One region of the Photobacterium atrarenae genome, then DNA from elsewhere that is predicted to be linked to it. Evidence: riboswitches for the same ligand, from Rfam matches in the RefSeq annotation. Region 1 holds a riboswitch; each other region holds the start of a gene.
What was found. Region 1 has a riboswitch for thiamine pyrophosphate ahead of thiM (hydroxyethylthiazole kinase). Riboswitches for the same ligand answer to the same signal wherever they lie in the genome.
Positions count from the first base shown of each region.

Region 1 (7,954 bases):
CGCAATACAGCAGCGGGCGCGTTTTATCACAGGCAGGGTTGGCAACCGGTTGGCGCCGTCCAGTCCAACGGCCAGTTGATGGAAAAATCTTTGGCGGGTCGGCATCGGGCAGGGGAATGATTTCCCCTGCGGAGTGGGTCAGCCGGATAGGATGCTCGCATCGGCATCGGCATCGGCATCAGCTCAGCCAATTGCCAGTCGGGCTTCCGGATGTCGAACTCGCTTGGCATGGGGACTCGCCAGACAGTAAGCCACCGTTAAGGGCCCCAAACGGCCCATGAACATCAGAAAAATGATGATCACTTCCCCGGCATCGGAGAGCTCGCCGGTTAATCCGCGTGAGAGGCCGACTGTCCCGAGGGCGGACACCGCTTCAAAGACCACATCCAGCATCGGCGCGTTTTCCGTCAGGAGCAGCAGGAAAATCGCCAGCCAGGTCACCCCAATCGAAATCAGCCCCATCGCTAGTGCTTTGCGAATCGTGTCTGTTGCGATGCGGCGCTGAAACACATGAATGTCTTGATTCCGTTCCAGAAAACCATAGGTCGCCATGACCAGAACCATGAAGGTCACGACCTTGATCCCGCTGGCGGTACTGAGCGAGCCGCCGCCGATAAACATCAGGACCAGGATCAGGGCCGTGGTGGCATCTTCCAGTTGATCAATCGCCAGGGTATTGAACCCGGCCGTGCGCGGGGTCACGGCCTGAAACCAGGCCGCCAGCCATTTGCCGCCTTCAGAAAGGGGGGCCAGGGTATTGGGGTTGTGATACTCAATACAATAAATGGCCAGCAGGGCAACGCCGTTGATGATCACGGTGCCAGAGAGCATCATTTTGCTGTAGGTGGACAACTGGCGCCAGCAGCGCTTTTGCCACAAATCCATCCATACCGTGAATCCAAGTCCCCCGGTAATAAACAGCGCGGTAATGGTTAGGTTGACGGTCGGATCGTCGACATAGGGCATCAGGCTGTCGCTGCTCAGGGCAAACCCGGCGTTGTTGAATGCTGAAATGGTATAGAAAAAGCTGTGGAACAGGCTGGTCTGCCAGCCCAGCGTTTCGGCCCAGCGGATAAAGAGGATCAACATCCCCAGACTTTCGACGATCAGCGCAAACAGAAACACAGACTTGGCGGTGGCCATAATGGTGGATGCATCGGTCTGGTTAAACGCCTCCTTGGCAACGGTCCGCTGTAAAAAGCCGATTTTTCCGCCGAGGGCAATCAGGGTGACGATGGCAAATGTCATAATACCGAGGCCACCGAGCTGGATCAGCAAGGCGATGATGATTTGTCCCAAAGGGGTGTAGGCCGTGCCGGTATCGACCACGACCAGCCCGGTGACGGTGACGGCCGAGGTGACGGTAAACAGACTTTCCAGCCAGGTGATGGGCTGGGTGGTCGACCAGGGGAGCTTCAGGGCCAGGGTGCCGAGGGTGATAAATAGCAGGAAGCTACCGCAGAGGATCAAGGGCGGCGCCGCGAGGATCTTCTTGCCTGCTTTGGGTTTTCTCTCAATCGGAGAGACAGAGGGATGCCAGATGATCATGGGTTATACCAACCTTGGTGCCAGTTGAGTGAGTGCTGCACGCGAGCCGCTGAGCAGCAGGATGTCATCGGGCTGGACGCGAAAATTCAGCGGGAGTTGGGTCAGGGTCTGCTGATCCCGCTTGAGCAGCAGCACATCGATTGAGGTGCTGGTGCGCTCGAGGATCTGGCTTAAGCTGTGATCCTGCCAGGCGGATTTGACGTGGACTTCAACCACATACATGCCATGGCCGAGGGCAAGGTAGTTGTGCACCATCGGGTAATGGAGCGCTTGAGCAACCCGCATGCCCATTTCCTCTTCCGGATGGATAATCCGCGACACGCCGAGTTTCGAGACGATGGTGTGGTGAGCCTTGGTGCTGGCTTTGACCCAGATTTCCCGAACGCCGATATTTTTGAGGCTCAAGGTACACAGCAGGCTGGACTGCATGTCGGCCCCGATCGCGACCAGCACGGCATCGCTGTTGGATAAGTCCAGTTCGCGCAGGGCATTTTCATCGGTGGCATCGCAAATGACGGTTTGGGTGAGTTCCTCGACATATTTGTCGGCAACCGTGGCACTTCGGTCGACCCCGGTCACGGTGTGTCCCAGATGAATGAGTTCCAGACTGGCTGCGATGCCGAAGCGGCCAAGCCCAATGACAGTAAAGTGAGCCATATTTATTCCTCGTTTCGTATTAATCTCTGTGTTGAAGGTGTACAAAGCCGACCCGAGTCATTTCGGGCATGCTTGAGCCGGCATCCCGTCAGAAACGGGCTGCCTGATGCTGTGGTTTATGCGGGTATGGAGCCGAGTGTCACCATGCGGCTCGGTGATACCGCGGGTCTATTCGCGATGGATCAGCTCGGGCAAAAAGCGGTAGCCGATCCCCGGTTCGGTTTTGATAAACCGGGGCTGGTCGGCATCATCATTTAATTTTCGCCTGAGCTGGCTGATGAAGATCCGGAGGTAATGGGTATCGTCCTGATGCGTCTCTCCCCAGATATCGCGCAGCAAGTGATCTTGCTTGACCAGCTCCCCGGCATGGCGGGCCAGCGTCGAGAGCAGGGCGAACTCTTTTTTTGACAGGGAAATCGGCTGGTGGTTAAGCAGCACCTCGTGGCGTTCTATATCCAGGGTCATTTGTTCAAACACCAGCTTGTTCGCCGGCTTTTCGGCAGGGATGAGATCGCGCAGCAGCACTTTGATGCGGGCCATCAGCTCGCGGATCCCGAACGGCTTGCTTAAATAGTCGTTGGCGCCGAGTTCGAGCAGGCGGACTTTTTCGTCCTCTTCATCCCGGGCGGTCAGCACCAGTACCGGCGTGGGCTGGTCACGGCGCAGGCGTTGCAGCAAGTCGCTGCCGTCCCCGTCCGGCAGACCCAAATCCAGAATGATCAGGTCGGGCGCTGCTGTGTTGATTTGCGCCTGCGCTTCAGCCACATTTGTTGCACTGACGGACTGAAACCCTTCGGCCGAAAGGGCAATACGGATGAAAGTCTGGATTTGCGGCTCATCATCAATGATGAGGATGGTGTAGGGCGTCATGACAGATCCTCGTGACAGAGCTCCTCGTAACAAGGAAGCTGGATTCGGATGGTGCAGCCTTGGTCAACCGGCACAATGGCAATGGTGCCTCGGTGGGCGTCGATAATACTTTTAGTGACGGTCAGGCCCATACCAGATCCACCGTCCGCCTGATTACCGGGGCGCTGAGAGTAGAACAGGTCAAATACCTGCTGGTGCTGGTCCGGCGGGATCCCCGGACCCTGATCGCAGATATCCAGGGTTACCTGATCGCCGTCTTGGTAGACCTCAACCCTGACTTTCTCCTGCGCCGGAGAATAAGCGACTGCATTATCAATCACATTGAACAGCGCCTGTTCCAGCAGGGAAGCCTGAACATGCACCCGGGGTAGATCCGGGATGATGTGCAAAACAATCCGATCGCTGCGCTCCCGGCGGCAGGCTGCATGCACGATCGGGGCAATCGACTGTTCCGTCGTTTGCAACGTGACTTGATCCCATTGCAGTTTCGTCGCCTGCAGCAGGTTCTCGATATAGTGGTGTAAGCGATGGCTTTCATCCATTGCACTTTGCAGCAACTCTTCCTGTTGCGGCTCTGCCAGCTTGCTGCGATACGCCTGCAAAGTACTGAGCGTTCCGATGATGGTGGAGAGCGGCGTGCGCAGATCATGGGAGACGGACAGCAGAATGTTACTGCGCAGGGTTGCTTGTTTCAGCGCCTGTTGCTGACGGCGGTAGTGCTCGGCCAGCTGGCTGGTGATCAGGGCAACGAGCAGGAACACCCCCAGGTTCATGATGTCACTGGGGTGGAACATCTGCAGGGAAAAGCGTGGTGCAGTAAAGAAAAAGTTGAAACTCAGCGCGCTGCACACGGCGGCGGCGAACGCCCGGAATCGATCCCCATGTAAAGCCACCCAGACCACACCGAGTTGTAGGATCAGCAAAACTGCCGCGGTGGAGTGAAGCCAGTGGTCGAGCAGGGCACTCACCGCCAGCGCGGCGAGGGTGGTGAAGGCCGCAAACAGCCACGGCTTGGTAAAATGCCGTGTACCGGCACAATTCGCTTGGGTGAAATGCCGCGCCCGGGCAAATCGTTGCGTTTTGATCGTCCGTTGGGGTGCAGAGGCTTTCATAACTTGGGGTCGTTGACTGAACATGGGGTGACTTTATCAGAGTTCGGGGAATGCTGGCCGTAAAGAAAGCGTAATTTCTTTTGAGTCAGCAGGTTAACAGCGGCAATGGCGATCACCTATTCGTCGAGTTGAGAGCAAATTCAAGTTTCTGGGCTGTCCTTTTGATCGGATCTCAATTTTGCTGTGATGTAAAACTTGTGTTGCATGTACTGAATTGTAAAAAACTGGGCTTCTCAACCCTGACGGTGCGTTCGATTTGGGAGCGGACTGTCGCGGGGTAAGCTGTTGAAGTGACTGAAAGTGCAACACGGCTTGTTGCGCTTTCAGTCAATATTGATATCATCGCGGGAAATAGTCGGGGAGCCGTTAGGCTGAGATCGCATTGCGAGACCCGTTGAACCTGATTCAGTTAACACTGGCGTAGGGAACTATACCGCTTGCGATGGAAGGTATCATGCCTCCGCCTCAATAAATAGATCGCCGGGCGCTGTTCTCCTTCTCCAGCCCGATGTATCTGCCTGATAAATCCAGCCTTTGTGTGCCGTCAAATGGCTGTTTCCCGCTGACATCATTTCTGTTCAGGTATTCCCCAAAATGAACCGCTCACCGGTGAGCGTGACAAGGCCGCGTCACAGTGACGCCTGAGGAAGCATATGAATACCGAAACTATCGTCTCCGCACTGAATGCCGTGCGTCAGCAAAAGCCGCTGGTGGTCAATATCACCAATTACGTTGTCATGAACAACACCGCCAATGCGTTGCTGGCACTGGGTGCATCCCCGATCATGGCGCATTCGCGTGAAGAAATGGCTGAAATGATGAGCTTTGCCGGTGCGTTGGTGGTGAATATCGGCACCCTGGATAGTTCCTGGACGCCGCGCATGGCTTATGCCGTTGAGCAAGCAAATCGACATGGCAAGCCGGTGGTGCTGGATCCGGTCGGTTGTGGGGCCAGCACCCTGCGTACCCAAACGTCGCGTCAGATCGCCCAGGCGGCAGCGCAGCTGATCATCCGCGGCAATGCTTCGGAGATTATTGCGTTGGCCGGAGAAGCAGGCCAGAGCAAAGGGGTGGATGCACTGGACAGCAGTGAAGCTGCCGTGGGGACGGCGCGTCATCTGGCCGAGGTTCATGGGTGCAATGTGGTGATTTCAGGCGCGACCGATGTCGTGGTAACCGCGGAAGGCGAGGTTCGGCTGCGCAACGGCCATGCCATGATGCCGTCTGTCACCGGGATGGGCTGTACGCTGTCGGCACTGACCGGCGCTTTTGCGGCAGTAGGTGAAACCACTGGGCTTGCCGCCGCCGCTGTCCTGGGGGTGGCCGGAGAAATCGCCGCCGAGCAGTCCGCCGGGCCCGGAAGCCTGCAGCTTAACCTGCTCGATGCACTGTATCAGCTCGATGAAACCACACTGCGCCAGCGCCTGAAGTTAGCATAAGGAACACTGTTGTGAACCCATATCATTTATATCTGGTGACAGACGATCAGCAAGATCTCGCGACCCTGACCTCGGTTGTGGCACAAGCCGTTGCGGGCGGGGTGACCATGGTGCAGGTGCGGGAAAAGCACGGTGATGTTCGCGCGTTTATCGAGCGGGCACAGGCGGTGAAAGACATCCTTCGCGGCACGGGTGTGCCTTTGATCATCAACGATCGCGTCGATGTCGCCCTGGCGGTCGATGCCGATGGTGTCCATCTGGGACAATCTGATATGCCAGCGGCGCTGGCGCGCCGATTGATTGGGGAAGACAAGCTGCTCGGCTTGTCGATTGAAAACGAGCAGCAACTGATGGAAGCTGAGTTTCTCCCGCTGGACTATCTGGGGCTGAGTGCGATTTTTACCACCCCGACCAAAACCGACATCAAGAAAGCGTGGGGCATTGACGGGCTGGCCAGGGCGATTGCCCAAAGTAGTTATCCCATCGTTGCGATTGGCGGAATCAACGCGGCTAACCTTGATGCGGTGGTGGAAACGGGCGTTGACGGGATTGCGCTGGTCTCGGCCATTTGTCACGCCGATTCACCGCGTGATGCGGCTGCTGCCTTGCGGCAACAGATGGCTATGCGGGAAACCGTTCGGGATTGACCCTCGAAGATGACTCTCGTTACTGAAGTCGGTCATTTCGCGTGGAAAAATGCTCAGCGCTTGCCGGGGTTCATGGTAGAATCCCGCGCTTACTTGTGTTGCGCCGGTTTCAGGCGTGACCTGATTGTTTGATGAACCAGAGGCGATCCATGCCATTCTCTAAACTTGGACTGAGCAAACCACTGACGCAAGCGGTGGCAGCGCTCGGTTATACCCAACCGACCACGATCCAGGCCAAAGCGATCCCGGTGATCCTGGATGGCAAGAACCTGATTGCCGCTGCGCAAACCGGCACCGGTAAGACCGCCAGCTTCGTGCTGCCGATCCTGGAAAAGCTGAGCCAGGGACAGACGAAAAAGAAAAAGCGGATCCGGGCGCTGATCCTGGTCCCGACCCGCGAGTTGGCTATTCAGGTTGAAGAGAAGATCACTCAGTATGGTCAGCTCCTGGGGCTGACGTCGCTGGCGATGTATGGCGGGGTCGACGAGCAGCAGCAGAAACAGCGCCTGATTGAAGGCGTGGACGTGCTGGTGGCTACCCCGGGCCGTCTGCTGGATCTGTATGGTCAGCGCGCGGTGTATTTCGAAGAAGTTGAAATGCTGGTGCTGGATGAAGCCGACCGGATGCTGGATATGGGCTTTATCGATGATCTGAACAAGATCCTGGATCGCCTGCCGGAAGACATTCAGCAGTTGCTGTTCTCCGCGACACTGTCGCGCAAAGTGCGTGATCTGGCGAAATCTGCGGTGATTGATCCGTATGAAATCACCATCGCCGCCAATCAGGCATCGAAAGCCAATATTGAGCAGTGGCTGATCACGGTCGATAAAGATAAAAAGTCGGCTTTGTTGAGCCACTTAATCAACGAAAACCAGTGGGATCAGGCGCTGATTTTCATCGAAACCAAACACGGCGCGGCAAAGCTGGCGTCTCAGTTGGAAAAACGCGGCATTTTCGCGGAAGCGTTCCACAGCGGGCGTAGCCAGGCCGCACGGGCTCAGTTGCTGGAAGATTTTAAAGCCGGCAGTCTGAAATATCTGGTGGCGACTGGGGTTGCGGCGCGCGGGATCGACATCGAAGAACTACCCCGTGTCGTCAACTATGATTTGCCGTTCCCGGCGGATGAATATGTCCACCGGATTGGCCGGACCGGCCGGGCAAATGCCTCGGGCGAGGCGATCTCGTTTGTCTCGAAAGACAACTTCAAAAATCTGTGCATGATCGAAAGCCGCCTGGGCCATCTGATTGAGCGCCGGGAAGTGGAAGGTTTTGCACCGAAAAAACCGGTGCCGATCTCGATCCTCAATTATGTCCCGAAACACAAGCGTCAGCCGCAGGACAAAGGCTGATGTAGCCCTCACTTCATGTAGCCCTTGCTTCATGTAAGCCTGATTTCAACGAAAACAGGCGCTCAATCGAGCACCTGTTTTTTTCGGGTAACCGGGGCGGTGTGAATCACAGCACCTTGTTGATCGCTGCTTCCGCGCACTGCACATCCAGGTGGCCGCCCGGTGCGCCGCCGACACCAATGGCGCCAATGACGGTATTGTTGACGGTCAGCGGCAGGCCGCCTGCCAGGAGCAACAGGTTGTCATCCATATCTTTCAGCGGTTGCAGCATCGGCTTATCCGCGATGGTTTTCATCAGGCTGGCTGTCGGTTGTTTCATGCTGGCGGCGGTG
Region 1 is NZ_CP101509.1:188,737-196,690, reverse strand. Features, by position in the region: gene NNL38_RS17065 (GNAT family N-acetyltransferase) at 1-120, shown strand, start outside; gene NNL38_RS17060 (TrkH family potassium uptake protein) at 184-1,548, opposite strand; gene NNL38_RS17055 (potassium channel family protein) at 1,552-2,205, opposite strand; gene NNL38_RS17050 (response regulator) at 2,374-3,075, opposite strand; gene NNL38_RS17045 (sensor histidine kinase) at 3,072-4,187, opposite strand; TPP riboswitch at 4,534-4,631, shown strand; gene thiM (hydroxyethylthiazole kinase) at 4,841-5,626, shown strand; gene thiE (thiamine phosphate synthase) at 5,638-6,273, shown strand; gene NNL38_RS17030 (DEAD/DEAH box helicase) at 6,423-7,622, shown strand; gene NNL38_RS17025 (GlcG/HbpS family heme-binding protein) at 7,729-7,954, opposite strand, start outside.

Region 2 (7,954 bases), on a different contig from region 1:
ATTTGAATGGCGCCTGCCGGGCTGCTCCATGTGTCTGGCAATGAACAACGACCGCCTGGGCCCGGGCGAACGCTGCGCCTCGACCAGTAACCGTAATTTCGAAGGCCGCCAGGGCCGCGACGGCCGCACCCACCTGGTCAGCCCGGCGATGGCCGCGGCTGCTGCATGTGCCGGCCACTTTGTCGATATCCGCGCGCTGGAACCAGAAGCCGCGACCGCATAATTCAGAAGGAACGAAACAATGACAGGATTTAAACAACACACCGGCCTGGTAGTTCCTTTGGATGCTGCCAACGTGGATACCGATGCCATTATCCCGAAACAGTTTTTGCAGAAAGTCACCCGCACCGGCTTTGGCAAGCACCTGTTTCACGACTGGCGCTTTTTAGATGATGCCGGCAAGCAGCCGAACCCGGATTTCGTGATGAACGCGCCACGCTACCAGGGTGCCAGTATCCTGCTGGCGCGGGAGAACTTCGGGTGCGGCTCATCCCGCGAGCACGCCCCGTGGGCACTGGCCGATTACGGTATTCAGGTGATGATCGCGCCGAGTTTTGCCGACATTTTCTACGGCAACTCAATCAACAACCAGATGGTACCGGTGCGCCTGAGCGACGCCGAAGTCGATGAGCTGTTCACATTCGTCACCGCCAACGAAGGGGCTGAAATCACCGTGGATCTGGAAGCCATGACGGTTTCAGCCAACGGTAAGCAGTACCACTTTGAAATCGATGAGTTCCGCCGCCACTGCCTGCTGAACGGGCTGGATAACATCGGCCTGACCCTGCAGCATGAGGACAAAATCGCCGAGTATGAACGCAATATTCCGGCATTTCTGGCCTGATTGCGGATATCATCCGCCCCGGCCACCGTGCCGGGGCTTTTTCAATGCTGGCAACATCTGTCCCAAAAAACTGAAAGAAAACAGCGGCCCGCAGGTCTTTTCCTTTGAACCGCTTAGAATCTGAAGGACACCCCATGCGCTCCCTGTTTGCTCTGATCCTGCTCTGCTTATCACCCGCTATTTTCGCCGCGCCCAAAGCCGACCTCTGGCCGGACTGGCAGCCGCATAACGCCGCTAGCACGGTGCAGGTTGACCACAGCCGCTGGCAACAGCTGCTGGATAAATATCTTGTCACCCAACCAACCCAGACCCTGTTTCGCTACCGTCAGGTCAGCGACAGCGATCGCTACGAGCTGGGTCGCTATGTGCGCGATCTGAGCCAAAGCGATCCACGTCAGCTCAACCGCCGCGAGCAGTTTGCCTACTGGGTCAACCTCTACAATGCCCTCACCGTCAAACTGATCCTCGACAACTACCCCGTGAGCTCGATCACTAAGCTCGGCGGCCTGTTCAGCTTCGGTCCCTGGGATGAAGAGGTTATTACCATCAACGGCAAAGCCCTGACCCTCAATGACATTGAGCACCGGATCCTGCGCCCGATCTGGCAGGACCCGCGCATCCACTACGTGGTGAACTGCGCCAGCCTCGGCTGCCCGGATCTCCAGCCGCAGGCCTTTACTGCCGCCAATGCCGAAGCCCTGCTCGAGCAAAGCGCCAAACGCTTTATCAACAGTGACAAAGGCGTGGCGGTGCGCGGCAACCGGGTACGTCTGTCATCGATCTATGACTGGTACGGCAGCGATTTCGGCACCCGTGCCCAACTGCAACGCCACCTCAACCGCTACCGGGATGGGAAACCGGTGACGCTCAACAGTGTCAGTTACGACTATAACTGGGCCCTGAACGAAGCCCGCTAACGTGCTTGTAGGCCGGACGATTGCGAGAAGCTGGCAACCCACCGCCGGGCAGATTACAATACCGGCTGTTCTCATGGGGTGTCTGAGCCCGGCTCAGACTGAGACTGCCTACGCAGAACCCATTGAACCTGAACCAGATCATGCTGGCGTAGGAATTGAGATGATTTGAAGTGCCTTTGCTTTTCCAAGTCGCAGCACGATGCCGCGAGCCCTTCTCAACCCTAAGCCGCTCAAACGATTTTCTTCTCTTGCAGGATGCAAGCGTATCAGGAGCGCACCGTGAAAAAACATCTGTCTATTTTGACCCTGGCGATGGCCGCCGGCTCTGCCTGGGCCGCCGACGAGACTCTGACTGTCTACACCTACAGCTCATTTGCCTCAGACTGGGGACCGGGCCCGGCGATTGAAAAAGCCTTTGAAGCCCAATGTGACTGTAACCTGGAATTTGTCGCCCTTGACGATGGCGTTTCCATCCTCAACCGCCTGCGCCTGGAGGGCAAAACCACCCAGGCCGATGTCGTGCTGGGGCTGGACAACAACCTGATCAGCGAAGCAAAAAATACCGGCCTGCTGGCCGAGCACCAGCTCGATACCAGCAAGCTGGATGTGCCGAACGGCTGGCAGGACACCACGTTTGTCCCGTTTGATTACGGCTACTTTGCCTTTATCTACGACAGCAGCAAGCTGAGCAACCCGCCGAAAAGCCTGGATGAGCTGGTTCAGCGCGATGATCTGAGCATCATCTACCAGGATCCGCGCACCTCGACCCCGGGCCAGGGCCTGATGCTGTGGATGAAATCCGTCTACGGCGACCAAGCCAGCGACGCCTGGCAGCAGCTGGCGAAGAAGACCGTGACCGTCACCAAAGGCTGGTCGGAAGCCTACAGCATGTTCCTTAAAGGCGAATCCGATCTGGTGCTCTCCTACACCACCTCTCCGGCGTATCACCTGATTGCCGAGAACGAAGGCAAGTATAAAGCGGCGAATTTCAGCGAAGGCCACTATATGCAGGTGGAAGTGGCCGCCAAGCTGAAGGGCAGCAATAACCAGAAACTGGCCGATCAGTTCATGGCCTTTATCCTGACGCCACAGTTCCAGGGGGAGATCCCGACCGGCAACTGGATGTATCCGGTGGTCAAGCAGGAGCTGCCGCAAGGGTTTGAGCAACTGACCCTGCCGGCCAAATCGCTGGAATTTACCGCAGAGGATGTTGCGGCGAACCGACGTGGATGGATCCGTGAATGGCAACATGCACTGACCCGTTAAAAGCGAGACGCTGTTGAATACCCGCGTAACCCAAGTATTGCCCGGCCTGATCTCGGCCGGGTTGATTGTAGCCCTGGTGGTCAGTGCCCTGAGCGCCCTGATTGGCCAGGCCCATTCCCTGAGCCCGTGGCTGATCTGGCAGGATCCCTACCTGCGCCATGTCACCGGCTTTAGTTTCTACCAGGCATTCCTGTCGACATTGCTCAGCATTGTCCCGGCGATCCCGGTCGCCTATGCCTTTTCCCGCCGCCGTTTCCCCGGCCGCAGCCTGCTGCTGCGCCTGTTCGCCATGACCCTGGTGCTGCCGGTACTGGTCGCGGTATTCGGCCTGCTGGCGATATACGGCAAAAGTGGGCTGCTGGCCCAGTGGCTGGAGCACAGGGGCGGATCGATGCCATTCTCCGTCTATGGACTTCACGGCATTTTGCTGGCCCATGTGTTTCTCAATTTCCCGCTGGCCACCCGGCTGCTGCACCAGAGCCTGGACAGTATTCCCTACGAACAGCATCAGCTGGCCGCCCATTTGGGGATGCGCGGCTGGAGCAAGTTTCGCTTAATCGCCTGGCCGCGGTTGCGCCAGCAACTGCCGCAGGTCATCGGCCTGGTGTTCATGCTCTGCTTTACCAGTTTTGCCGTGGTGATGTCGCTCGGCGGCGGGCCCAAAGCGACCACCATAGAGCTGGCGATCTATCAGGCGCTGCGCTACGACTTTGACTTGGCCGGCGGGGCCATGCTGGCCCTGTGGCAAATGCTGATCTGCTGCAGCCTGGTGTTATTCAGCCAACGCTTTGCCAAACCACTCGCCACCCTGAGCGGCGCGACTGCCCGTCCGCTGCCGCCACAACACGACAGCTGGCAGGGCAAAGTCTGGGACGGTGTGTGGATTGCCTTCACTTTGCTACTCGTGCTGCCGCCGCTGCTGGCGGTGGTCGGTGCCGGGCTGAACCCGCAACTGCCGGCGCTGCTGAGCGATCCTGCGCTGTGGCAGGCGGTCGGGACCTCGCTGAAAATCGCCTCGCTGGCCTGCCTGCTGGCACTGCTGGGCGGCGTGACGATTCTGCTGGCCAGCCGTCAGTGGCGGTTGCGCCACCATGGCCTGTCGGCCGACGGCATCGAGCTCATCGGCACCATGATTCTGGTGACGCCGGGGTTGGTGTTGAGTACCGGGATCTTCCTCCTGCTGCGCCAGTTTACCGACGTCTTTGCCGCGGCATTCTGGGTGGTGGTCAGCGTCAATGCCCTGATGGCCTTGCCCTATGTGATCAAAACCCTGAGCCAGCCGATGCTGCACATCGCCCAGCAGTACAACCCGCTGTGTCACAGCCTCGGCATGCGGGGTGGGGCCCGGCTGCGACTGGTCGAATGGCCGGCCCTGCGCAAGCCGATCGCCCAGGCGCTGGCGATGGGCTTTGTCCTGTCGCTGGGCGATCTGGGCGCGATTGCCCTGTTCGGCAGCCAGGGCTTCCAGACCCTGCCGCTGTATCTGTATCAGCTGCTCGGCAGCTACCAGATGGACGCCGCTGCCGTTGCCGCCTTGGTCTTGCTGCTACTGAGCCTGGGCCTGTTTACCCTGGTGGAAAAATTGCTCATTCGGAATCCATGATGTTAACCCTGAACCAACTGACCCACAGTTACGTCCAACCGGGCCGCCAGCGTGAGCGCACCCGCTTTTGCTTTGATCTCAACGTCGAGGCCGGCGAAATCGTCGCCCTGCTCGGGCCCAGCGGTGCCGGCAAGAGTACCCTGCTGGCGATGGTGGCCGGCTTCCTGGCCCCCGACAGCGGTGAGCTGATCATCAACAGCCAGCACATCGAGCGCCAGCTGCCGTCCGAGCGTCCGCTTTCATTGCTGTTTCAGGACCATAACCTGTTTCCGCACCTAAGCGTGTTCGACAACCTCGGTCTGGGGCTGCACCCCGGCCTGAAGCTGACCCGTGAGGATAAAGAGAAAATTGTAGTGGCCGCAGCGCGAGTCGGGATCCAGCCCTATCTCGACCGTTTGCCGGAGCAGCTCTCCGGCGGCCAGAAACAACGGGTCGCCCTGGCGCGCTGCCTGCTGCGCAACCGGCCGCTGCTGCTGCTCGACGAGCCGTTTTCTGCCCTGGATCCGGCGCTGCGCAACGGAATGCTGGCACTGGTGAAAAGCCTGGCCCGGGAGCACCACACCACGGTACTGCTGATCACCCACAGTCCGGAAGAAGCGCTGAAAATTGCCGATCAGTGCGCCTTTATCAACCAGGGCCAGATCCAGGTGGTCGGCCCGACCCGCGAGGTACTGGAAAACCCTCAGCATGATGCGCTCAAGCGCTACCTCGGGCGAGTTTAAGCAGCCCCTGAAAATCACAAGGAGCAAGGGTTTCCCCTTGCTCCTTTAAGTTTCAATTCAGTGAATGGAAGATCGGCCAGTGGCCGGAATTACAGGTTCTCTTCGGCAAATTCGGCCAGACGGCTGCGAACCACGCCGTTCAGGTACACGTTGGCACTTCCCTCGAAATTTTTAAATCGCTCGACGATATACGTCAGGCCCGAGGTCACAGGTGATAAGTAGGTGGAGTCAATCTGCGCCAGGTTCCCGGAGCAGATAATTTTGGTGCCTTCCCCGCAACGGGTGATGATGGTTTTGATTTGCGAGGCGGTTAAGTTCTGACACTCATCCAACAAGACGAAGGCATTCTGGATCGAGCGTCCGCGCATGAAGTTAATCGATTTAAACTGAATGTTGGCTTTGTCGTAGATATATTTCATTGAGCCGTCAGTACACACGTCGTTTTTGTGCAAGGCTTCCATGGTGTCGGTCACGGCCGCCAGCCACGGCATCATTTTCTCTTCTTCAGTCCCCGGCAGATAACCAATCGACTCGGCAATCTCCGGCGTGTTGCGGGTCACGATAATTTTATCGTACATCCCTTTCTCGATGACCTGCTCCAGCGCTGCGGCCATCGCCAGAATGGTTTTCCCGCAGCCCGCCGGGCCGGTCAGGATCACCAGATCGATATTCGGATCCATCAGGGCATCCAGCGCCATCCCCTGGTAGATATTTTTCGGGTGGATCCCCCAGGCCTGACGGTGCATCAGCCGCTCCTGGCCGATATCTTTGACCACCACATCCTTGCCGTCGACCGCCTGGACCCGGGCGGCAAAGTCCGTACCCTCGTCATACAGGTACTGGTTCACAAACGGGGTTTCGAACAGCTCCGCCGGCAGGGTGTGCAGGGTGGACCGACCTTCGGCTTTGGACTGGCACTCTCCGACCCGCTCCCAGAAGTTGCCCGGGAACTGATAGAATCCCTTGGTCAGCAGCCGGACATCATCGATCAGCTGATCCGAACGATAATCATCCACATGGTACACCCCGGCCCCCTTAGCCCGTAGTCGCATGTTGATATCTTTGGTGATCAGCACCACCTGCCGCGGCGCGTAGTCGGCCTGGAGAAACAGTACCCCGTTGAGGATCCGGTTGTCCCCGGCCTTGTCGGCAAAGGCGTGGACGGTTTCAGTCACCTCATAGTCCGCAAAAATGGCAATCGTCCCGCTACCCTCGCCATCTTTACTCAGCGGGATCCCGGCGGAAATTTCTTCCGGGGTGGCATCGTGAAAGATGTCTTCCAACGTCCGAATGGCAATCCGGGCATCCCGGGAAACGTCACGCTTGGTATCCTTGATTCGGTCCAGCTCTTCCAGCACGGTCATGGGAATGACCACATCATGCTCTTGGAATGAATATACGGCGAGGGGTTCATGCAGCAGAATATTCGTATCGAGTACAAACACTTTCCGATCAGTGTCGTCCATAGATACCTCCTTGGTAACAGTATGACGGCAACTGGTGCCGCTCTTTTTAGCGTATGCCAGCGGTGTTTCTCTTTTCTATTTATGACCGGATTTAATGAAAAAATTGTGACAAGAGACCCGAAAACGTCACAGAGCGAATCTGTTCACTTTCACCGTGACCTTGCTCACAGCATGCAGTACCATTACTCCCCTTTCATGACCGGTGCAGAATCTGGCTTACACTTATATTTCAGTGTAGCGCAATAATCGAAGAGCACCGGCTTAGCAATCTCCTTAATATCAAATAATTAGAAGGTTTTAACCACTATGCCATTTGCTTTGGGTCAACGTTGGATCAGCGATACTGAAAGTGATCTGGGACTCGGAACGGTCGTCGCCATGGATGCCCGCACCGTCACCCTGATGTTCTCTGCAACTGAAGAAAACCGCTTGTATGCACGCAACGATGCCCCCGTGACCCGGGTGATGTTTAATGTCGGGGATGTGATCGAAAGCCACGACGGCTGGTCGCTACAGGTTGAGCAGGTGGATGAAACCAATGGCGTGTTCACCTATATCGGCACCCGCACCGACACTGGTGAAGAAAACGTCCCGCTGCGCGAGATTTTCCTCTGCAATCAGATCCGCATCAACAAACCGCAAGACAAGCTGTTTGCCGGTCAGATTGACCGCATGGACCGCTTTGCCCTGCGCTACCGGGCGCTGCAAAACCAGTATCAGCAGCACAAGAGTCCGCTGCGTGGCCTGTGCGGGATGCGTGCCGGCCTGATCCCGCACCAGCTGCACATCGCCCATGAAGTTGGCCGTCGTTATGCCCCGCGGGTACTGCTGGCCGATGAAGTGGGCCTGGGTAAAACCATCGAAGCCGGGATGATTATCCACCAGCAGGTACTATCCGGCCGTGCCGAGCGGATCCTGATCCTGGTGCCGGAAACCCTGCAGCACCAGTGGCTGGTCGAAATGATGCGCCGCTTCAATTTGCACTTCTCCATTTTTGACGAAGAGCGCTGCGTCGAGGCCTTTGCCGATTCCGCCAACCCATTTGATACCGCCCAGTATGTCCTGTGCTCGCTCGACTTCCTGCGCAAGAGCCGCCGCCGCTTCGAGCAGGCGCTGGAAGCGGACTGGGACCTACT
Region 2 is NZ_CP101508.1:3,049,561-3,057,514, forward strand. Features, by position in the region: gene leuC (3-isopropylmalate dehydratase large subunit) at 1-223, shown strand, start outside; gene leuD (3-isopropylmalate dehydratase small subunit) at 242-844, shown strand; gene NNL38_RS14110 (DUF547 domain-containing protein) at 979-1,761, shown strand; TPP riboswitch at 1,826-1,934, shown strand; gene thiB (thiamine ABC transporter substrate binding subunit) at 2,074-3,027, shown strand; gene thiP (thiamine/thiamine pyrophosphate ABC transporter permease ThiP) at 3,041-4,630, shown strand; gene thiQ (thiamine ABC transporter ATP-binding protein) at 4,630-5,352, shown strand; gene NNL38_RS14130 (PhoH family protein) at 5,442-6,818, opposite strand; gene rapA (RNA polymerase-associated protein RapA) at 7,125-7,954, shown strand, end outside.
Region 2: another riboswitch for thiamine pyrophosphate. It lies ahead of thiB (thiamine ABC transporter substrate binding subunit); the one in region 1 lies ahead of thiM (hydroxyethylthiazole kinase).

Region 3 (7,954 bases), on a different contig from region 1:
CCCAAACCTAGCGGGGGAGTGAGGCAGCTAGGTATCCCAACTGTACTTGATAGGGTAGTCCAACAGGCCATTACCTCAGTACTGACAGATATCTACGAACCTCAGTTTTCAAGCAACAGTTATGGGTTCAGGCCTAACCGCAGTGCCCACCATGCATTGGTGGCAGCAAGCCACTACATCAGGGAGGGGCGGGGTTATGTAGTCGACATAGACCTGGCGAAATACTTCGATACTGTGAACCACGATAGACTGATGCACAGGCTATCGGAGGACATCACAGATAAACGGGTCCTGAAGCTGGTCAGGTCATACCTACAGGCAGGCATAATGCGAAACGGGTTAGTTGAGCAGAGGCAACGAGGGACGCCACAGGGTGGACCATTATCTCCGCTGCTATCAAATATCGTATTAGATGAGTTGGATAAAGAGCTTGAGCGAAGAGGGCATAAGTTCTGCCGATATGCAGACGACTGCCAAATCTACGTGCACAGTGAGGAAGCCGCCAATCGAGTAAAAGCCTCAATCACGGAGTTCTTGGAGCAGAAACTGAAACTCAGGGTTAACCGTGAGAAAAGTGCGGCAACGAGAGTGACAGAGCGGACTTACCTAGGCCATCGCTTTCAACGAGATGGAAGCATCCATATCTCGAAGACAGCACAAACTCAGATGAAGAAGCGAGTGCGTCAAATAACGAAGCGGAATCGAGGGCGAGAGTTGAAGACAGTCCTAGTCGAACTCACTCAATACCTAAGAGGTTGGCAACACTATTTCAAGCTTGCCATACGGAAAAGCGCGATGCAGCGCTTGGATGAATGGATAAGGCGGTGCTTACGGTGCTATCGCCTCAAGCAGCGCAAGCGCAGATACAGCATAGCGACATGGTTACGCCAAGAGGGTGTAAGCGAACGCAATGCGTGGAAGCTGGCGATGTCAGATAAAGGGTGGTGGCACTTGGCTTTATCGCCCCAGCTCAATCAGGCCATGCCAATGAAATGGTTCAAGGATATGGGTCTGTACTCGTTGCGAGATGGGTACGAGTCACTGAAAATATATTCGGAACCGCCGTATGCGACCCACGCTTGTACGGTGGTGTGAGAGGACGGAGGCCGTGAGGCCTCCTCCTACTCGATTGCCCAGCGAAGCTGGCAAACCTGTCAGGCTGAAAGAAGCCTGAATCGCCCCGACTGATACCAATCGCAGTAAATAACTGGTCATCCTAGCTTGTTCAAATGCTCGATAACTGCGTTAGAAGTTTTGATTGTAGAATAACTACTGATCAAAAAATCCTGCCTTGTTCTCAAACGTTTTTCCTGCACTATGTCTGCTCACTGATTTACTTTGATTGGTATTAGAATGGTCTTTAGCTTTTCACCAGGAGTTGATAGCCAATAAAGCAGGCCGTCAGACTGAGGGCGACATTGAGAAGCATATTGAGTCCGGCTTTTAAAAACGCGCCTTGTTGCATCAGGATGACATTATCCATGGAGAAGGTTGAGAAGGTGGTCAGGGCGCCGAGGAAGCCGAGGCCGATCATCGGACGGGCGGGGATGGCTGTGATCATGCCCTGGTTGATCGCCGACATCAGCATGCCCATGAGGAATGAACCGACCACATTGACCACCAGGGTGCCATAAGGAAAACCTCGGCCAAACCAGCTGACGCATAGCTCAGAGATCAGGTACCGCGAACAGGCACCGAATGCTCCGCCTAACGCAATTAGCCCAAGAAAGAGAAATTGGCTCATTTACACTACTTTAGATTGTGAGAACGTTGCCATACTAATACCACGATCTTGCTACGTTGATCATCTTTGCCCGGCAGTATTGATGCAATCATTGATTGAGCGACGGCATGATCATTGGTTTTAAGCACGTCACCCGCTGCGCTTATCTATGGGGAGGAAGTGTATGGCCTTGTATCAAATCGTGTTGCTGGCAGTCAACCCGGATAATCTGGATGCACATCAGCTGATGGTGAAGGCGGCTGTTATTGCTGAGCAAAATCATGCTGAACTACACGTCGCGTTTGTGGAGCCAGGGCTGGGGAATGTCAGCTTTCTCGATGCGGAGTTGGGGTTGGAAGAGGCGCACTTGGATACCCAGGCGACGCGGATTCTACAATTGTCAGCCTTGTCCCGGCGCTCCCCTTATAAAGTCCGCGCTATGCATATTGCCGATGGTGACGTTGCCAAGCACTTGCTGGTTCTGGTCAAACAGGTTCGGGCGAATCTGGTGGTGTTGGGGGTGCATAAGAGCGGTGTTCAGTGGTTTGGCGACCTCAGCCAGGTATTGTCGCAGCAAGGCGGCTGTGATGTGCTCATGTGCCATTGAACAAAGAAGTCAGAAAGCGGTATTGGATGGTTGCTGATCGTTCAGGACTTCCATATACTCGAGAGTAACTTGTCGGAGTGCCAATTGGCTGAGACCGCATTGCGGGATCCGTAGAACCTGATCAGGCTAATACCTGCGAAGGGAACAAGAGAAAATCTTCTGTATTGCTGCATCCGCAGCTGCTGTTCCAGATGATGTTACACACCCTACGTGTAGCCTCTTGTTGACGCACCCACCGATAAGCAAATTCCCTTTTATACAGAACAAGGAAATTGCTATGTCGAATCGCAAACAAGCGAGACTGGAAGCGAAACAATTCATTGATTCACTCACTACCCAACCGTACCCGAATTCTCAAAAGGTCTATATCACCGGCAGTCGTGACGACATCCGTGTCCCGATGCGGGAAATCACTCTGGCGGATAGTCTGGTTGGCGGTACCAAAGATGCGCCGGTTTTTGAGCCCAATGAGCCGGTACGTGTTTACGATACTTCCGGTCTGTATACCGATCCTGAACATGAAATCGATATCTATGCGGGCCTGCCACGGCTGCGGGAGCAGTGGATTGCTGAGCGCGAAGATACCATCGAGCTGGATGAACTGAGCTCGGCTTATTCCAAAGAGCGTCTGGCTGACGATACGCTGGATGATTTGCGCTTTGGCGAGCGGGCCCGGATCCGCCGTGCGAAAGACGGGGCGAATGTCACTCAGCTTCACTACGCGCGTCAGGGGATCATAACCCCGGAAATGGAATATATCGCGATCCGTGAAAATATGGGTCGCGCCAAGTACCGCGATGCGTTGCTAACCCAGCAACATCCGGGGCAAAACTTCGGGGCCAATCTGCCGGAAGAAATTACGCCGGAGTTTGTGCGTCAGGAAGTGGCAGAAGGTCGGGCGATTATTCCTGCCAACATTAACCACCCGGAATCGGAGCCGATGATCATCGGCCGTAACTTCCTGGTCAAGGTGAATGCCAATATCGGTAACTCCGCGGTCAGCTCATCCATCGAAGAAGAAGTCGAGAAGCTGGTGTGGTCCACCCGCTGGGGCGGCGATACCGTGATGGACCTGTCGACCGGCCGCAACATCCATGAAACCCGCGAGTGGATCATCCGCAACAGCCCGGTTCCGATTGGCACCGTGCCGATGTATCAGGCGCTGGAGAAGGTGAACGGCATCGCTGAGAATCTGACCTGGGAAGTGTTCCGCGACACCTTGCTGGAGCAGGCTGAGCAGGGAGTGGATTACTTCACCATTCACGCCGGGGTGCTGCTGCGCTACGTACCGATGACTGCCAAGCGGGTGACCGGGATTGTTTCGCGGGGCGGCTCAATCATGGCCAAGTGGTGCCTGGCCCACCACAAAGAAAGTTTCCTCTATGAACACTTCCGTGAGATTTGTGAAATTTGTGCCCAGTACGATATTTCGCTCTCCTTGGGGGATGGCTTGCGTCCGGGCTCGGTCGCCGATGCCAACGATGAAGCTCAGTTCAGCGAGCTGCGCACCTTGGGTGAACTGACCAAAATTGCCTGGGAATATGATGTTCAGGTGATGATTGAAGGTCCGGGACATGTGCCGATGCACATGATCAAAGAGAACATGGAAGAGCAGCTCAGGCACTGCCATGAAGCGCCGTTCTACACCCTGGGCCCGCTGACAACTGATATTGCCCCGGGCTATGACCACATTACCTCGGGCATTGGCGCGGCGATGATTGGCTGGTACGGCTGTGCCATGCTGTGTTACGTGACCCCGAAAGAGCACCTGGGCCTGCCGAACAAAGACGATGTGAAGGTCGGGCTGATCACCTATAAGCTGTGCGCCCATGCAGCCGACTTGGCCAAAGGTCATCCGGGAGCTCAGGTCCGGGACAACGCGTTGTCGAAAGCCCGGTTTGAATTCCGCTGGGAAGATCAGTTCAACCTAGCACTGGATCCGGAAACTGCCCGGGCTTACCACGATGAAACTCTGCCGCAGGAGTCCGGTAAGGTCGCACATTTCTGCTCGATGTGTGGCCCGAAATTCTGCTCGATGAAAATTTCCCAGGAAGTGCGGGACTACGCCAAGGCGCTCCCTGAAGGGGCGGATGCGCAGGCAGTCGAAATCAAGTTACTTGATGATCCGCTCGAAGGCATGCAGCAAAAAGCCGACGAATTCCGGGCTCGCGGCAGCGAGCTTTACCACCCGGTTCAAGAGGAAAGCTAATGGGCATGATCACGGTACCGGAATCCCTGGCGCCGTTGCGCCGTTATTTAGGGTCTCTGTTTGCCTCAGCACAACGTTATCAGCTGGGCCAGCCAGTTGAGATGGTCTGGACAGCTGAATCTGTGGTAACGATTGAAGTCGATGGTCGCGCTGTTCATCTGGCATTTCAGTTTGAAGCCAGGGAGGTGTTGGACTACCGGGTGAGAGATCAATGGCAGCCGCCGTATCCATCACTCGGTGAGATGCAACAGCAGGTTGCGCAGGATCCGTCTCTGGTGGTGTGTGGTTTACCGACCGAACAGGGTTGCGTGGATCTCTGGCATCACCAGGGTGAAGCGCGCGCAGTGTACTGCCGTCAGGCTGGATCAGCTGAGCCGCAACGCGCCATGTTGCTGGCCGCTCTGGCCCTGGATTATCCGTTGGAAGATGCAGTCACCTTAGCCCGGGCCTATGCCCGGTGCTATCTCCATGATAAGGATGAAGGGTGTGTGGACAGCTGGCCGCTCGAGCGGGCGCTGTTCCCACGGCCGCTGACGGCCAATCATCCCGATGCTGAGGCGCTGGGTTGGGCGAGCAAGGAAGTGGCGGTGGCGCCGTTTGCCAAAGCCGATCCGGCCCAGATGGCGCTCTACCCGGTGGTCGACTCGGCTGCCTGGGTGGCACGACTGCTCGATATGGGCGTCACCCTGACTCAGCTGCGGATCAAAGACCCGGCAGAGCCGACGCTGGATCTGCAGATCCGCCAGGTGGTAGCTGCCGGCACAGAGGCCGGGGCGCAGGTCTATATCAATGACTACTGGCAGCAGGCGATTGCAAACCAGGCTTACGGGGTGCATTTGGGCCAGGAAGATCTGGAAACCGCCGATCTGGTCGCGATCCAGCAAGCCGGATTGCGGCTGGGCCTGTCGACCCATGGTTATTATGAGATCCTGCGGGCAGCTGAGTTTCGCCCCAGCTATATTGCCCTGGGCCATATCTATCCGACCACCACCAAGCAAATGCCGTCCAAGCCGCAGGGACTCAGCCGGCTGGCGCTGTATCAGCGCCTGATCGGTCAGGATTTCCCGACCGTGGCGATCGGCGGGATTGATTTACCCCGTGCCGATGCCGTCTGGCAGACTGGGGTGAGTAGTGTGGCGGTGGTCCGGGCGATCACCCAGGCCGATGATCCGCAGGCTGCGGTGGATGACTTTTACCGTCGCCTGGTGCGCCCGGAGTCGCAGCGCCCGGTCCCGAAAAAGGAGCTTGCCTATGCTGAGTGATCAGGCCTTTATCCGCTATAACCGACAGATCATGTTGCCGGAAATCGGTGAAGCCGGGCAGGCACAGCTTGCGCAGGCGCAGGTTTTGCTGGTTGGTGCCGGCGGATTGGGATCGGCGGCCGCGTTGTATCTGGCTTCAGCCGGCATTGGTCATTTGGTCATTGCCGATGATGATCAGGTCGACAGCTCCAACCTCCAGCGTCAGGTGATCTATCGCGAAGCGGATCAGGGACAGAGCAAGGCGCATGCCGCCGCGTCCCAGACCCGGGCGCTCAATCCGATGATCCGGGTCCGCCCGGTCGAGGCCCGGCTGGCGGCGCAGCAGCTGGCGCTGGAAGTGTCATTGGCCGATGTGGTGCTCGATTGCTCTGATAACCTGGAAACCCGCCATGCGGTCAATCAGGCCTGCTTTTCGGCAGGTAAGCCGTTGATTGCCGGAGCGGCGATCCGCTGGCAGGGCCAGCTGATGGCCTTTGACTTTCGCGCCGGGCAAGGGCCGTGCTATCACTGCCTGTTCCCCTGGCAGCCGGATGCGCCGCAGGAGCCGCAAAACTGCAGCACCAGCGGGATTGCAGGCCCGGTGGTCGGTAGCATCGGGACCCTGCAGGCGCTGGAGACGCTCAAATTGCTGACTGGTGCCGGTGACATTGGCTTTGCGACCCTCAAGCAGTTCGACGGCCTGAACATGACGTGGCAATCCTTTCGTGTCGCGCGCGATCACAGGTGCCCGGTTTGCGGCACAGGAGAGAATAACGAATGACAACGACAACTGCGATTCAAATCCGAGTCAATGATAAGCCGGTTGAGATCTCAACTGGCGATACCTTGTTAGTGCTGCTCACCCGGCTGGAGATGCCGTTAGAGGCAACTGCGGTGGCACTGAATGATGACATTGTTCCTCGCAGTACCTGGGATGCCACGGCGCTCAGTGCCGGGGATCGTATCGCCCTGTTTCAAGCCATCGCAGGAGGCTAAATGCTCAAGATTGCTGATAAGACGTTTTCATCCCGGCTCTTTACCGGGACCGGTAAATATGCCAACCGGATCGTGATGGCCGAATCGTTGATTGCCTCGGGCTCCGAGCTGGTCACCATGGCGCTGAAACGGGTCGATATTGATAACCGCGACGATGATATTCTGGCACCGATCCAGGCGGCCGGGCTGAGCCTGTTGCCCAATACCTCCGGCGCCAAAAATGCCAAAGAAGCAGTTTTTGCGGCCCAGCTGGCGCGCGAAGCACTGGGGACCAACTGGCTCAAGCTGGAAATTCACCCGGATCCGAAATACCTGATGCCGGATCCGATCGAAACCCTGGGCGCGGCAGAAGCGCTGGTCAAAGAAGGCTTCATCGTACTGCCCTACTGCCATGCCGACCCGGTCTTGTGTAAGCGGCTGGAAGAAGTTGGCTGTGCAGCGGTGATGCCGCTGGGGGCGCCGATTGGCTCGAATAAGGGGCTGGCCTCGCGCGATTTCCTTGAAATTATCATCGATCAGGCCCGGGTCCCGGTGGTGGTGGATGCCGGGATTGGCGCGCCGTCTCATGCCGCCGAAGCTATGGAGCTGGGCGCCGATGCCGTGCTGGTCAATACCGCGATTGCGGCGGCGGCCGATCCGATCGCGATGGGCAGGGCGTTTAAGCTGGCGGTGGAAAGCGGCCGGATGGCTTATGAGGCCGGGTTGGCCGGCACTGTGAATCAGGCAATTGCGTCCAGCCCGCTGACGGCCTTTTTGGATCACACCGGCTAAGGAGGTCGCATGAGTTATGTGGATGTCTGGCGGCAACTGGATTGGGATGATATCCGGATGTCGATCTACAGCAAAGCGCCTGCCGATGTTGAGCGGGCGCTGCGCAAGCCCAAGCGGGATCTGGAAGACTTCAAGGCATTGATCTCGCCGGCGGCCGAGCCGTACCTGGAGCAGATGGCGCAGCTCTCTGCGGCGCTGACCCGCAAGCGGTTCGGCCATACAATCTCGTTTTACGTTCCCTTGTATCTGTCGAACCTGTGTGCCAACGCCTGTACCTACTGCGGGTTTTCGATGGAGAACCGGATCAAGCGCCGGACCCTGGAGATGGCTGAAATCGAGCGCGAGTGTGCGGCGATCAAGGCGATGCACTTTGACAGCATTTTGCTGGTCACCGGGGAGCACGAGCG
Region 3 is NZ_CP101508.1:3,377,851-3,385,804, reverse strand. Features, by position in the region: gene ltrA (group II intron reverse transcriptase/maturase) at 1-1,095, shown strand, start outside; gene crcB (fluoride efflux transporter CrcB) at 1,361-1,744, opposite strand; gene NNL38_RS15745 (universal stress protein) at 1,908-2,330, shown strand; TPP riboswitch at 2,394-2,491, shown strand; gene thiC (phosphomethylpyrimidine synthase ThiC) at 2,608-4,539, shown strand; gene thiE (thiamine phosphate synthase) at 4,539-5,801, shown strand; gene NNL38_RS15730 (HesA/MoeB/ThiF family protein) at 5,791-6,561, shown strand; gene thiS (sulfur carrier protein ThiS) at 6,558-6,776, shown strand; gene NNL38_RS15720 (thiazole synthase) at 6,777-7,547, shown strand; gene thiH (2-iminoacetate synthase ThiH) at 7,557-7,954, shown strand, end outside.
Region 3: another riboswitch for thiamine pyrophosphate. It lies ahead of thiC (phosphomethylpyrimidine synthase ThiC); the one in region 1 lies ahead of thiM (hydroxyethylthiazole kinase).